Regions from separate parts of the Priestia sp. TSO9 genome, predicted to be linked through region 4. Evidence: riboswitches for the same ligand, from Rfam matches in the RefSeq annotation. Region 4 holds a riboswitch; each other region holds the start of a gene.
What was found. A riboswitch is a leader RNA that binds a small molecule or an ion and turns the genes downstream of it on or off. The one in region 4 is predicted to bind cyclic di-AMP.

Region 1: another riboswitch for cyclic di-AMP. It lies ahead of kdpF (K(+)-transporting ATPase subunit F); the one in region 4 lies ahead of LJC66_RS02085 (glutamate/proton symporter GltT).
Region 2: another riboswitch for cyclic di-AMP. It lies ahead of LJC66_RS20805 (APC family permease); the one in region 4 lies ahead of LJC66_RS02085 (glutamate/proton symporter GltT).
Region 3: another riboswitch for cyclic di-AMP. It lies ahead of LJC66_RS20530 (dicarboxylate/amino acid:cation symporter); the one in region 4 lies ahead of LJC66_RS02085 (glutamate/proton symporter GltT).

What each region holds. Positions count from the first base shown of each region.
Region 1 is NZ_JAJEKD010000015.1:259,349-263,158, reverse strand. It holds gene LJC66_RS16080 (undecaprenyldiphospho-muramoylpentapeptide beta-N-acetylglucosaminyltransferase) at 124-1,191, shown strand; cyclic di-AMP (ydaO/yuaA leader) riboswitch at 1,350-1,492, shown strand; gene LJC66_RS16075 (hypothetical protein) at 1,565-1,702, shown strand; cyclic di-AMP (ydaO/yuaA leader) riboswitch at 1,718-1,858, shown strand; gene kdpF (K(+)-transporting ATPase subunit F) at 2,240-2,320, shown strand; gene kdpA (potassium-transporting ATPase subunit KdpA) at 2,345-3,810, shown strand, end outside.
Region 2 is NZ_JAJEKD010000015.1:1,077,300-1,081,109, reverse strand. It holds gene LJC66_RS20810 (N-acetylmuramoyl-L-alanine amidase) at 1-868, shown strand, start outside; cyclic di-AMP (ydaO/yuaA leader) riboswitch at 1,060-1,200, shown strand; gene LJC66_RS20805 (APC family permease) at 1,363-3,189, shown strand; gene LJC66_RS20800 (cation diffusion facilitator family transporter) at 3,299-3,810, shown strand, end outside.
Region 3 is NZ_JAJEKD010000015.1:1,021,202-1,025,011, reverse strand. It holds gene LJC66_RS20535 (NAD(P)/FAD-dependent oxidoreductase) at 1-902, shown strand, start outside; cyclic di-AMP (ydaO/yuaA leader) riboswitch at 1,507-1,661, shown strand; gene LJC66_RS20530 (dicarboxylate/amino acid:cation symporter) at 1,842-3,077, shown strand; gene LJC66_RS20525 (aspartate aminotransferase family protein) at 3,186-3,810, shown strand, end outside.
Region 4 is NZ_JAJEKD010000007.1:13,979-17,788, forward strand. It holds gene LJC66_RS02075 (hypothetical protein) at 16-306, opposite strand; gene LJC66_RS02080 (undecaprenyl-diphosphate phosphatase) at 765-1,589, shown strand; cyclic di-AMP (ydaO/yuaA leader) riboswitch at 1,863-2,002, shown strand; gene LJC66_RS02085 (glutamate/proton symporter GltT) at 2,109-3,368, shown strand; gene ytvI (sporulation integral membrane protein YtvI) at 3,582-3,810, shown strand, end outside.

The DNA of each region.
Region 1 (3,810 bases), on a different contig from region 4:
ATGTAAAAAGAAAAATGCTATAATAAAACCATCGTTTTACATGTCAGATTGCATGCTAAAAAGATCAGATAAAAATTGATGTTAAAACAGATCAATTAAGTGAAGTAAAGAGAGGAAGAAAAAATGAGTAAGCAAGTTATCGTTTTTACCGGAGGCGGAACAGCTGGACACGTAACACCAAACATTGCCATTATGAAAGAATTAGACAGTGAAAAATGGGATATCCATTATGTCGGTTCTCACAATGGTATCGAGAAAGAATTAATTACAAAATTAAACGTTCCATATCATGCAATTTCAAGCGGTAAGCTACGTCGCTACGTAGATATGGAAAATGTAAAAGATGTATTTCGAGTAGCAAAAGGAGTTGGCGATGCACGTCGCGTGCTGAAAAAGTTAAAGCCTTCTCTTGTGTTTTCAAAAGGCGGTTTTGTCACAGTTCCTGTTGTAATGGCTGCTAAATCGTTAAACATTCCCGTGTTCATTCATGAAAGTGACTTAACACCGGGACTGGCAAATAAAATTGCGCAGAAATTTGCCACTAAAATTTTTACTTCTTTTGATGAAGCGGCAAACTATTTTCCAAAAGAAAAAGTGCAGGTTGTTGGTTCACCTATTCGAAAAGAATTATTTAGCGGAAGCGCAGCGAACGGGGAAAGCTGGCTTCGCTTTTATGATAAGCGCCCAATTTTAACGATTATGGGCGGAAGTTTAGGAGCACGCCGCATCAATGAAGTTGTTCGAGAATCCTTGCCTGAACTGCAAAAGAAATTTCAAATTGTACACCTGTGCGGAAAAGGCAATATTGATACAAGCCTTGAAAAAGAGTCGGGCTACCGTCAGTTAGAATATGTCAATGAACAGCTTCCAGATGTTCTAGCAGCGACTGATTATGTGATTACACGCGGCGGATCCAATGCCATATTTGAGTTTTTAGCCCTTCATAAACCGATGATGATTATTCCTTTATCAAAAGCACAAAGTCGAGGAGATCAAATTTTAAATGCACAGTCCTTTAAGAAAAAAGGCTACTGTATGGTTGTGGAAGAAGAACAGTTAACAAAAGAAGTGTTTTTGCGTGAAGTAAATGAACTTCAGCAGCAGGCAAGTACGATGAAGCGTACAATGCGTGAAGCAACAAAAACGGATGCCATTTCAATTCTTGTAAATGAAATTGAGAAAATGAGCTAAAAAAAGCGTTCTTATCGAGGAGATAAGAACGCTTTTTTTCTTTGAATCTATTATTTTAAAATAATGAATAAACAGCAAAAAATAAAGCTTTTAAAATTTCAAAAAATGTTGTTGACAGTAAATTTTAACAGGAGTAAGATTACTCTCATGAAACGTTCCACAGTGAAACGCTGAGTCTTTCCTGAAAGAGAGGGAAAGAGCGGAGGACCCAATTATTAGGGGTGAATCTCTTAACTGAGTAGGGTTACTTTCTTGACCCGAACCCGTCAGCTAACTTCGTAAGCGTTAAGAGAGAGGATGGTGTAATCGTGGTCGTTTTCTATAACAGCGGATAGCGCGTTCCTTTCAAAATATAGGTGAAAGGAGCGTCAAGATGCATCTATCTAAGCAAATGATTCAAATGATTGAATATCGCGCAATATGCGATCAGCAATCTTTTGATCTAGCAAACCGCTATTTGTCTACGTTGGCTAATCAAAGTATTAAACGCAGCAGTAAAAAACATAATTAAGCCTAAAAATTAAATAACAAATATACGCTTAATCAATTATGAGCGGGGGACCCAATATTTTGTACGTATGTACTAGGGGTGAATCTCTTAACTGAGTAGGGTTACTTCCATAACCCGAATCCGACAGCTAACTCCGTAAGCGTTTTGGGAGTAAAAAAATTCGTGTCGATCACGGCTTATTTGTCGTGCATTAAACCGCGGAAGAGGACTCTCTTCTGCGGTTTTTTTAATAAAAAAACAGGAGAGCAGGTTATGTCTGCACCGTAAAGAGGCTATAGTAGGGCTGTTAAAACGTGATTAACAATACGTGAGGAATAAACAATCAAAGATAACCTTTCGCAGCTAGCTCACTTGGGCGTGATGCTTTACGCACAGTAACAGTCACTAAGCTCAGACAATCATTGGTAGTAAGAAACAGTTAGGAGGGAGCAACTTGGATATGATCATGCTTGGAACGCTTGTCATATTAACAGCTGCTATGTACGGAATTATTTGCTGGTCGTCTCATGTAGTAGATGAAAGAGAGGAGAAGTGAACATGTCGTTCATTTTGCTAGGTATTTCAGTTCTCGTTTTAATTTATTTAGTATATGTACTGTTAAATCCAGAACATTTTTAATAAGCGGAGGAATAAAACGTGGGGATTTTTCTACTATCAGTTGCGCTGCTGCTTGTTTTTGTAGCGCTTATTGCAAAGCCCGTAGGTATTTATATAGCGAATGTGTTTTCAAACGATAAAAACACTAGCTTGGTAGGAAAGATAGAAACGGTGATGTTTAAAGCAGCAGGAATCAAAGGATACAATCAGACGTGGAAGCAATATGCACTTGCTCTCGTTTTGGCGAATACGTTTATGATTTTTGTGGTGTACATTATCTTCCGGTTTCAAGGGGTACTGCCGCTTAACCCAAGCCACATCAAAGGAATGGATCCGGCCCTTGCTTTTAACACGGCCATTAGTTTTATGACAAATACGAACTTGCAGCACTACAGCGGTGAATCAGGTTTGTCCTATTTCTCGCAGATGGCAGCCGTTGTATTTATGATGTTTGCTGCACCAGCAACGGCACTTGCAGCAGCAATCGCTTTTATTCGCGGGTTGGCAGGGAAGGAAATGGGAAACTTTTTTGTTGATTTTGTAAAGTCAATTACGCGTGTTTTACTTCCTATCGCTTTTATAACAGGCATTTTATTTATGTTTTTAGGTGTCCCTCAAACGTTAAGCGGAACGGTGACTGCCCATACATTAGAGGGGGCAACACAGCAAATAGAAAGGGGACCAGTTGCTTCTTTTCTTTCAATTAAAGAGCTAGGCAACAACGGAGGGGGGTTTTTTGGTGTTAATTCAGCCCATCCGTTTGAAAATCCTAACGCGTTAAGCAATGTATTACAAATCGTCCTTATGCTTTTATTGCCAACAGCACTTCCTTTTACGTACGGAAAAATGATCGGACAGCGTAAGCAAGGCCGCATCTTGTTTGTAGCGATGAGTATGCTGTTTATCGTTATTTTAAGCACAGCGTTTGTAACAGAGTGGGGCGGTAATCCAAGACTTGGTGCTTTTCACCTAAATGAAGCGAGCGGTTATATGGAAGGGAAAGAAGTCCGTTTTGGTGTCGGTATGTCAACTCTGTACGCCATCGTGACGACAGCAAGTGAAACAGGTGCAGTCAACACCATGCACGATACTCTTACGCCTCTTACCGGGTTATTGACGCTTGGAAATATGATGTTAAATACCGTATTTGGCGGTGTTGGAGCAGGGTTTATGAATGTGATGATGTACGTCATCATTGCCGTATTTTTATCAGGTTTAATGGTTGGCAGAACACCAGAATACGTAGGTAAAAAAATTGAAGGAAAAGAAATGAAGCTCATCGCCGTGACGCTTATTCTGCAGCCGCTGCTAATTTTAGGAGGAACAGCCGTAGCGCTCACTACTCATTTGGGAATAGAAGGTATATCAAACCCAGGCTTTCACGGCTTAAGTCAGGCACTGTATGAATTTACATCATCAGCAGCAAACAATGGATCTGGTTTTGAAGGACTAGGTGATGCAACGCCGTTTTGGAACATTTCTACGGCAATTGTTATGTATATTGGACGCTA
Region 2 (3,810 bases), on a different contig from region 4:
GTTATCTCAGCGCGCTTCTCAAGCTAATTCGTGGGGCGCAGATGCATTTATGTCTATTCACGTAAATGCTGGTGGAGGAACGGGGTACGAAGATTATGTTTATAGAAGCGCTAGCAATGCCAGCAAAACGTTTCAATCGATTGTCCACGGCCAAGTACAGCCAGCGCTGCTGGCGTATAATCATCCGAATCGCGGTCGGAAATCAGCCAATTATGCGGTGCTTCGCTTAACAAATATGCCGGCAGTACTCACTGAAATAGCCTTTATTGATAACCGCACAGATGCAGCACTTCTTCAAAATGAAGCTTTTTTAAAAAGTATGGGTGAATCGTATGCAAAAGGAATTGCCGTCTATTTGAATTTACCTCGTCGTGCAGTTCCAAACCCAAATCCAACACCAACACCGAATCCATCGCCTTCTGAACCGGGTACAAAAACGTATACGATCAAGCAAGGAGATACGCTTTACAGTATTGCACAGAAGTACAGCATAACAGTGCAAGCGCTTCAAGAAGCCAATACAGGGCTTTCTGATCCTCTCACACTACAGGTTGGAAAAACAATTGTTATTCCTTCAGGGACTTCACCAAACCCATCTCCAACACCGTCACCAACTCCACCTTCGGAACAATATCCGCTTCCAAATGGAATTTTAAAACAAGGTGATTCTGGAGAAGCTGTGAAGCAGCTCCAAAAAGCATTAAACGCGGTGAATTTTAAAGTAGGATCAGTAGACGGAATATATGGAGTTCAAACGAAAGATGCAGTAAGGCGTTTTCAGCTTGTGTATCTTCCTTATGATGTGGATGGCATTTATGGTCCTCAAACAAAAAACAAGCTAGCAGCCGTTTTAAAAGCAAAAAGTTAAAGCAAAAAGGTCTTCTGAAAGCGGGCAGAAGGCCTTTTGTTTTGCTGTTAAAAGCGCCTTAAGTACTATTTTATGGTTTACGTAAAATAATGCTTTACAAACCATTTGTACGGGAGTATATTATCTAAGAACAAAGGATAGTTATGAAAGAAACATGTTATTGATCATACCCTTTAACCGAAAATTATATTGACCTGTTATCGCTTAATTCGTCAGAAGTGGGGGACCCAAATTTGTGCATTGTCACTTGGGGTGAATCCTTTTTTAAAGGTAGGGCTACTCTCATAGCCCGAATCCGACAGCTAACCCCATAAGCGTTTTGGAGAGGAGGTTTAAGCTGTGTAAAAACGCTGAGAACCCTTAGTGTTTTTTTTGTGCGCTTTTTTAACATAAAAAGGTATTTTTTAGGAATAATAGCACTTATTCATGAACTTGTAACGGCGCTTAGCAATGGACAGTAAATAGTAGCTAAGCGATCATCGGAGGGAAATTACGTGAACTATTCAGTTCTCAAAAGATTATTGATTGGAAAGCCGCTCAAAACAAAAGAGTTAGGCGATCAAAAGCTTAGTAAGCTTAAAGCACTGGCTATTTTATCATCAGATGCCTTATCTTCAGTGGCTTATGGAACAGAACAAATTTTGATTGTACTTGCAACAGTCGGCGTTCTTGCCTATTGGTATTCGATTCCAATTGCGATTGGGGTATTGGTGCTGCTGACGGCTTTAATTCTTTCATACCGTCAAATTATTTATGCGTATCCGCAAGGCGGAGGAGCTTATATTGTTTCCAAAACCAATTTAGGAGAAAATCCCGGGCTTATCGCTGGGGGATCACTGTTGGTAGATTATATTTTAACAGTTGCTGTGAGTGTTTCAGCAGGAACCGATGCTTTAACTTCGGCTTTTCCAACGCTGCATCATTACAATGTAGTAATTGCGTGTTTGCTGGTGATTTTTATTACCGTCTTAAACTTACGTGGTGTAACAGAATCCGCTTCTGTATTAGCTTATCCGGTTTATTTATTTGTTATTGCTCTTATTTTGTTAATAGCGGTAGGCTTGTTTAAAATAGCGACAGGTCAAGTTTCACCTGAGCTGCATCCCTCTCTCGGTACAGTAGTGCCAGGTATTAGTTTGTTTTTATTATTAAAAGCTTTTTCGTCAGGCTGTTCGGCATTGACAGGTGTAGAAGCCATTTCAAATGCAGTGCCTAACTTTAAAGAGCCAGGTGCAAAAAATGCTGTTCATACATTAATGCTGATGGGCGGTATTTTAGCCGTTTTATTTTCTGGCATCACGTTTTTAGCTTATTGGCTTGGCATTTCTCCAAAAGCAGATGAAACGGTTGTATCACAAATTGCATCGAGTGTGTTTGGACGAAATGGATTTTATTATTTTATTCAAGGCACAACAGCTCTAATTCTAGTGCTAGCGGCGAATACGGGGTTTTCAGCTTTCCCTTTGCTGGCTGTCAACTTATCGTCTGATAAATACATGCCAAGAATGTTTCAAATTCGTGGCGATCGATTAGGCTATTCAAATGGAATTGTGACCCTTGGAATTGCTTCTATTGTCTTAATTGTAGCTTTTAAAGGAGCGACTGAACAATTAATTCCTCTTTATGCAGTCGGGGTGTTTATTCCATTTACGCTTTCTCAAACAGGGATGATTGTCAAATGGGTTAGAGAAAAGCCCGCCGGCTGGCAAGGGAAGCTAGCTATTAACTTAATTGGGGCCCTCATTACCTTAACGGTGCTAATCATTTTGTTTACAACGAAGTTTTCACAAGTATGGTCCGTGCTCATTTTCTTGCCGGTTATTGTCTATATTTTTCATCGCATTCATACGCATTATGAAGCGGTAGGAGAGCAGCTTCGCATTAAGCAAGGAGAAAAGATTGGAAAGCTTGAAGGAAATGTGGTCATTGTTCCTGTAGCAGGAATGACAAAGGTAGTAGAAAATTCATTAAATTATGCACGAACGATTGGCGATACCGTTATTGCAGTGCACGTGGCCTTTGATCGAGAAAGCGAAAAGAGAATGGAAGAGAAGTGGGAGAAGTGGCAGCCTGATATTCGTATTGTTACGTTTCATTCTCAATACCGCAGCTTAGTGCGGCCGCTGTTTCGATTCATCGATATGGCCGAGGAAAAAGCGCGGGAAAACAATATGGCCATTACGGTCGTTATTCCGCAATTCATTACGAAAAAAAGCTGGCAAAATATCCTTCACAATCAGTCCAGTCTGTTGTTAAAAGCACATTTGCTTTACCGTAAAAATGTAATTGTTACAACTGTACCGTACCGTTTTAAAAAATAATGAAACATGACTAAAAACCTCCAACTTGTATGTTGGAGGTTTTTAATTTTTAAATTCACATACACTAACCGTAATCGAATCTCATCAAAGGCGCAAACGGAGGGATTGTATGAGTGAATTAATTAAATTGTTGCGAAAAGGAAATAAATCGGCCATGATGGCCGCTATAGTGAATACCATTATTTCCATTATTAAAGGAATTGCTTTCGCTTTAACAGGGAATGTAGCGATGTTTGCTGAAACGATGCACAGCTTAGGAGATGCAGCTAATCAGTTTTTTGTCTTTATAGGTTCGGCATTAAGTAAAAAAGCCCCGACCAAACGCTTTCCAAATGGTTTCGGCCGATTGGTTAATCTTGTTCTATTAGGAGCGGTTCTTGTAGTAGGGATTATGGCGTTTGAAACGATTAAAGAAGGATATCACCATATTCTTCATCCAACGAAGTCTTCAGGCTTTATTTTAAATATTACAGTACTTGGCATCTCGGTATTGCTTGAGATGTTTGTCTTATTTAAGGCAATGAAAGAAATTTTGCACGATGTCGGAATGAATACCGCAGAGGTCAATGTTTTTACGCAAAGCTTTGTTCATTTAAAGAAAGCAAAGCCAGCAACCAAGCT
Region 3 (3,810 bases), on a different contig from region 4:
TAACAGAAAAAGAAGATGGTCAGCATATCGTGCGCGGTATTGAATTGAAAAATGGTGAAAGAATTACGGCTGATAAAGTGGTGGTTTCACCAGGTCGAGACGGCTCGAAGTGGATGAGCGACTTACTAAAAAAACGTCGTTTGAAAATGATTAACAATCAAGTGGACATCGGCGTTCGAGTAGAAACATCCAACGTTGTTATGGAAGAAATCAACAAGCACTTGTACGAAGGGAAATTCATTTACAATACGTCCGTAGGTACAAGAGTCAGAACGTTTTGCAGCAATCCTTCAGGACATGTGGTAGTAGAGAATCATTCAGGTATTATGTTAGCAAATGGACACGCATACAAAGATCCGAAGCTTGGAAGTCAAAATACGAACTTTGCGCTGCTTGTTTCTCATAAATTTTCGGATCCATTTGATCAGCCGAACGAATATGCGCACGAAGTATCAAGATTAGCTAATATGCTGTCAAACGGGGGCTTAGTTGTTCAAAAGTATGGAGATATTTTAAAGGGCCGTCGTTCAACAGCGACTCGAATTAAAGAGGGCTTTTTAGAACCAACGTTAAAAGAAGCTGTACCGGGTGACTTAGGCTTAGTGCTTCCTTACAATACGATGAAAAGCTTAATTGAAATGACAGAAGCACTGGATCATGTAACGCCTGGGTTAGCATCTGAACATACGCTGTTTTACGGTGTGGAAGCGAAATTTTACTCAGCCCGCCCGAAGTTAAATGATAAGTTTGAAACTGAAATTTCCGGTTTATACGTGGGAGGAGACGGAGCTGGTATTACGCGAGGACTCGCGCAGGCAAGTGCGTGCGGTGTGTGGGTAGCGCGTGACATTGTTGAAAAATTAAAGAATTGCAAAGCAAGTTCTGAACCTGTTACTGTATAAGAAAAAGAGGCCGTCACGGCCTCTTTTTTTATATGTGTTAAATAACGAGAGGGAATAAGTAAAAAGTAAAGAACTTGTACCGCTCCAAATCCGATAGTTTTATATGATAATTACCCGCTCCTTTTTTAAAAGGTATTACGGGATCCATATTTCTATCGTGAGCAGAATTAAATAGAATAAGGCGAATTGACAATGTCCATTTATTTCTATCAACAAATTCAGTGAAATTTTAGAGAATTTATATCAAGCAATACAAGAATAAAATCAACAGTTGGAAAGAGTTATTTTTTGATGAGTAAAATATTTATGAAAGCAGTAAAGTACGTGGATGTTAGAATAATTATGCAAGTTTATGAATATAATTTAATGAGAAGAAAGTTCACTTTACAAACTATTTTTTGAATTAATTTTTTATCCATTAGATTTTAAGTCTTGTTAAATAACTATTTGTGGTTTATTAAAATATGATGTAAATATTTTAAAATATAACAATTCTCAACTTTTTATGATAAAATCATGCATTATTTTTGAATAAAAACTTGACAGAAACATATAAAATGAATTTTAATTAAAGTAAGAATTATTATCATGCAAAAATATTAAAGAAAATTATTTGCTTAATCTCTTTTGTTTTATAAGAGAACGGGGGACCCATATTTGTGCGTAGTGTACTTGGGGTGAATCTTGAATGAATCAAGTAGGGTAACTCACGTACCCGAATCCGACAGCTAACTCCGTCAGCATTCAGTGAGGGAATAACAGGTCTATGAAACCATGATATTCTCATGGTTTTTTGTATAGATAAAAATATTCCTAAACTATTAATCTGAAAATTTTTAATATATTGTATATTTTGAGTGTTATCGTTCTCAATGCATGGTAAAATAAGTATGGTAGTTAGAATCATTCTAATATAATTTATTTACGGGAGGTAAATCTATGAAGCTATCGACAAAGATTATTATCGCGCTAATTGCTGGTGCTGTTGTAGGAGTGTTGATCAATGCTTTTGCTCCAAGTGCTTTTGCTCCGCTGGACAAGTACTTGTTTACACCGCTTGGCCAAATTTTCTTAAGCTTAATTAAAATGCTTGTTGTACCAATTGTGTTTTTCTCTATCACGTTAGGTGTAGCAGGTTTAGGAGATCCTAAAAAACTAGGAAGAATCGGGGCTAAAACAGTTTCCTACTTCCTAGTTACAACAACCGTTGCTATTATTATTGGTTTAATTTTAGCGTATGCAATTAAACCGGGTACGTTTGGATCTTTTGATACAAAAAACGCTTCTTTTGAAGCCGAAAAAGCACCGCCTGTTGGAGAGACATTCTTAAATATGATTCCAGTCAACCCAATTCAAGCGATGGCTGAAGGGAATATGCTTCAACTTATCGTTTTCTCTATCTTTATCGGTTTTGGTATTACGATGCTTGGAAGTAAAACAAAAGGGCTTTACAATTTACTCGAGCAAGGCAATGAATTGATGATGTATCTTGTAAATCTAGTGATGAAGTTTGCTCCTTACGGAACGTTTGGGCTTCTTGCAACCGCGGTTGGAAGTCAAGGCTGGGAGGCAATTAAAGCGATGGGGCTGTACATGATTGTAGTCGTGCTCGCACTGTTTATCCATTCGATCGTAACATATGGGGGATCAGTCGCTCTTATGGCCAGACGTAACCCTATTGAATTTTTTAAAGGTTTTGCTCCTGCGATGACAGTTGGATTCAGTACATCAAGCAGTAATGCAACGCTTCCGATTTCAATGAATGTGGCTCAAAAAAACCTTCGTGTCCCAGAGTCCATCAGCAGTTTTGTTCAGCCGTTAGGTGCTACCATTAACATGGATGGGACGGCAATTATGCAAGGTGTAGCGACTATTTTTATTGCACAAGTATACGGCGTTGACCTGTCGCTGGGTGCTCTTGTGACGGTTGTATTGACAGCGGTGCTTGCTAGTATTGGTACAGCAGGTGTGCCGGGAGTTGGTCTCATTATGCTAGCAATGGTATTGAGTTCGGTTGGCTTGCCTGTAGCAGGTATCGGATTGATTATTGGAATTGATCGCTTGCTTGACATGCTTCGTACATCTGTAAATATTACGGGAGACGCTGCGTGTGCCGTTATTGTGGCTGAGTCAGAAGCAAAGCGTATCGATAAATCTGTAACGCAATCAGCTTAATAAGCGTAAAAGCTCTAGCTATATGCTAGGGCTTTTTTTATTGGCAAGAAACTCTTCGTTTCAGCATACAGTTTAATAAGAGTGTATGTTTGAAAGGAGAGTGCGGAAATGAATAAAACTCATGTAATAAAGCCGCTGCTCGACGACGACTACCCAGTTATTTCATATGGAAAAGGAATTTATTTGTACGACCAAGATGGAAAAAGGTACATAGATGCTTCGTCGGGGGCAGTTACAGCAAGTATCGGACACGGCGTAAAAGAAATCATTGATGCGATGACCGATCAGGCACAGAAAGTTGCGTTTGTATATCGGTCGCAGTTTACAAGTGATCCAACAGAAGCCTTAGCTAAGAAACTATGTGAATTAAGCAGCAATCATTTCCAGTGGAGCTTTTTTGTTAACAGCGGGACAGAAGCGACTGAAACGGCTATGAAAACGGCAATTCAGCATTTTCAAGAGCAAGGAAAGCCAACCAAAACAAAGGTTTTGTCACGCTGGATGAGCTATCACGGTATTACAATAGGAGCTCTGTCTATGTCAGGGCACGTTGGAAGACGAAAACGCTTCTCGTCGTTGCTTGAAGATTATCCTTCGGTTTCACCTCCTTATTGCTATCGATGTCCGTTTCATCAAACCTATCCATCCTGTAATCTTGCTTGTGCACACGAATTGGAAACAGTTATCAAACGAACCGGCCCTGAACATATTGCTGCTTTTATTACAGAGCCCA
Region 4 (3,810 bases):
AAAAAAGCTAGACAATTAACGTTGTCTAGCAGCATCGATTGCAATCACAATAGCTGTAATAATGTGCATGATAAACCCTAAAAATGGAATCCAAGCAACCAGTGAAGTAACAATCCCTAGTATGTTTCCATAGGAAGATAACCCTCTTCTATTAGCTAAAATGAGCGTGATAGCATGAAGAATAAATCCAATAAAAAGAGGAGTATAACTAAAGCCCATAACAATCCCCGCGCCAATTAAAGGAATTCCAAGCAAGGCTTCATACCCAGCAGTCACCCATTTCATTGTACGTACATTTCCATTCATAGTAAAAAGCCTCCTAAAAAAGATACTACTATAATACGAGTAAAGAGAGAAAAAAGTTTCAAATTACTTAGGGGATATGCCGTATAAGCAAGCACTAGTTGATTAAAATGATAGATGACAGTAAAGGGGATGGAAAAAACATAATGATTTAGTCATTTTTGTACACTAAAGAAAAATAGTCTAGATGATTCATTTTTAGCTAAGGGACCGGAATTTATACCGAACATAGTGACTGCTTTCTAAAATAAATAAAAGCTGATATCGTGTTTTTTGGTTCTAGCATGTAAGGTTTTTATTACAAATTATTAAAGATTCTTATCTTTTTGCAAATACACATTGTATTTCATAGTTTTAACAATTATGATAAAAAAGCAAGTGTCAAAATAGGAAAATAGTTGAGCATGTAAAACGAAGCGATAAGCTTATTAATTTGAAAGAAAGGCAAGGTATATAGCTTTATGTGGGAAATTATTGTAGCAATCATTTTAGGGATTGTAGAAGGTTTAACAGAGTTTGCTCCTGTTTCGTCAACTGGGCATATGATTATTGTGGATGACCTGTGGTTAAATTCAAAAGAATTATTTTCATCTCCAGTAGCTAATACATTTAAAATTGTTATTCAGCTAGGGTCGATCTTAGCAGTAGTTGTTATTTTTAAAGATCGTTTTATTAATTTATTAGGATTGGGAAAAAAACCAGCTGCTCCAATTGGACCGACAAATCGCTTGAATTTAATGCAGGTAATTGTTGGTCTGTTACCCGCAGGAGTGTTAGGACTTTTGTTTGATGATTACATTGATGAACATTTGTTTTCTTTAAATACGGTGCTAATTGGCTTAGTAGTCGGAGCTGTATTAATGATTCTAGCAGATTTGTTTGGACCTAAACGTCCGCGTGTAGAGACGGTGGACCAAATGTCTTATGGACAAGCACTGGGTATAGGACTGTTTCAATGTATTGCTCTTTGGCCAGGTTTTTCTCGTTCAGGCTCAACGATTTCAGGAGGGGTTCTTCTTGGAATGAGCCATAAGGCAGCCGCAGATTTTACATTTATTATGGCAGTGCCAATCATGGCAGGAGCAAGCGGACTTTCATTGATTAAAAACTGGCAGTACTTCACATCAGATGCACTACCGTTTTTTATTGCCGGTTTTATCAGCGCCTTTATTTTTGCGCTAGTATCCATTCGTTTTTTCCTAAAATTAATTAATCGCATCAAATTAGTGCCATTTGCAATTTATCGAATTGTTTTAGCAGCTATTCTATATTTTGTATTTTTATAAAATAAATACGGGTGTTCTTTAGTCCCTTAAACTTCTAATAGAGACTCAAAGAGCAAGAAAAAGCTATTGCAATGTTGCAATAGCTTTTTTGCATAAATATATATTATCGCCTTTTGAAAGCGTTTTATAAACATAGGTATTGACAAAACGTGTCGAAAAATAGTAAATTAATATTTGTGCAGTATAAAGTTAAGTAAAAGTAAGACTTCTGTTTAGTTTTATTGACTGTAAAAAACGTATGACAACGTATAGATCGTTTTAATTTTATAAAAACTGAATAATAAGCTTAATCGTATAGAGCGGGGGAATCATTATCGGCAGTAAAGCTGCCTTGGGGTGAATCCTTACAAAAGGTAGGAAACTCTCAATTCCGAATCCGACAGTTAACCCCGTTTGCTTTATTGAGAGAAAGAGCCCAAAATAGCGTAAGTAAAAGGCTGTTCTTTCTTAAGAATAGTCTTTTTTTGTTTTTTCAGAAAAGTATATACAAATGTCATACATCTTTGGGGAGGTACATCTATGAAAAAAATTCGTTTTGGTTTGGCTACGCAGATTTTTACCGGATTGATCCTCGGTGTTCTTGTAGGGGTAATTTGGTTTAACGATCCGCGTGTAGTAACATACCTACAGCCGCTAGGAGACCTATTTTTAAGATTAATTAAGATGATTGTTATTCCAATTGTTATCTCAAGCTTAGTCGTTGGAGTGGCAGGAGCAGGGAGCGGTAAACAGGTCGGAAAGCTCGGCGTTAAAACCATTCTCTATTTTGAAATTATTACGACTTTTGCAATTGTAATCGGTGTATTGATTGCTAATATTTTTCATCCTGGGCAAGGTGTAGACATTCATTCAGCACAGAAGAGTGATATTTCACAATACGTTGAAACATCCGAACAGCAAGAAGGAAAGTCAGTGGCTGAAACTTTCTTACACATTGTTCCGACAAACTTTTTCCAGTCAATTGTTGAAGGAGACATGCTAGCAATTATCTTCTTTACAGTGTTATTTGCACTTGGAGTAGCGGCAATTGGGGAAAGAGGAAAGCCAGTTGTACAATTCTTCGACGGCGTTTCTCACGCAATGTTTCACGTGGTAAACCTTGTAATGAAAGTGGCGCCAATTGGTGTATTTGCTTTAATTGGTGTAACAGTTTCAAAATTCGGCTTAGAGTCACTCCTTTCATTAGGAAAGCTTGTTATCTTAGTTTACTTAGCGTTAATTTTCTTCCTACTTGTTGTATTAGGAGGAATTGCGAAATGGGCAGGAATTAACATTTTCCACTTATTCCGCTATATGAAAGATGAACTGTTGTTAGCATACAGTACATCTAGTTCTGAGACAGTTCTTCCGCGTATTATGGAAAAACTTGAAAAGATGGGCTGTCCGAAAGCTATCGTATCGTTCGTTGTACCAATTGGTTATACATTTAACCTGGATGGTTCCGTTCTTTATCAAGCAATTGCAGCGTTATTCTTAGCGCAAGTGTATGGTATTGATTTAACGATCGTTCAACAGCTGACGCTCATTCTTGTATTGATGGTTACATCTAAAGGAATGGCTGCAGTGCCAGGAACATCATTTGTTGTATTACTAGCTACTCTTGGAACAATCGGTGTTCCCGCAGAAGGATTAGCCTTCATCGCCGGAGTAGACAGAATCATGGATATGGCACGTACGGTTGTTAACTTAGTAGGAAACACACTAGCAGCAATTGTAATGTCTAAATCAGAAGGCAAATTTGACCCTAAAAAAGGTACAGAGGTCATGAGGGCCGGCTAATTTATAAATTAAAAAGCTACTTATTCTATTCAAAAAATTAGAATAAGTAGCTTTTTTCATAATAATTCCTTTATTATTATGGGAATTGACCCTATAATATGTAACATCAGGTATAAAAATATCCAAATTTTATTCTTACATAAAAGCAGTCACTGGTTCCTTTCTTTATCAGTAAATATAGAGATAGCTTAGCTAGTAGGGGGATAGTAGAGTATGTGGAAAAAGCGAATATGGGTCATCGCCTCGATAGTAATCGTATGTTTGTTAATCCCTTACAGTTTACCGATTGTGTTTGCTTTATTAACAGCATTAGCGCTTGAGGGTATTGTTCAGAAATTGCATCAATCTTTTAAAATGAAGAGAGTCTATGCAGTGCTTATGACCTTCATTTTATATGTTGTTTCGCTCATACTTATTGGATTTTTTATTGTTCGGACAATCG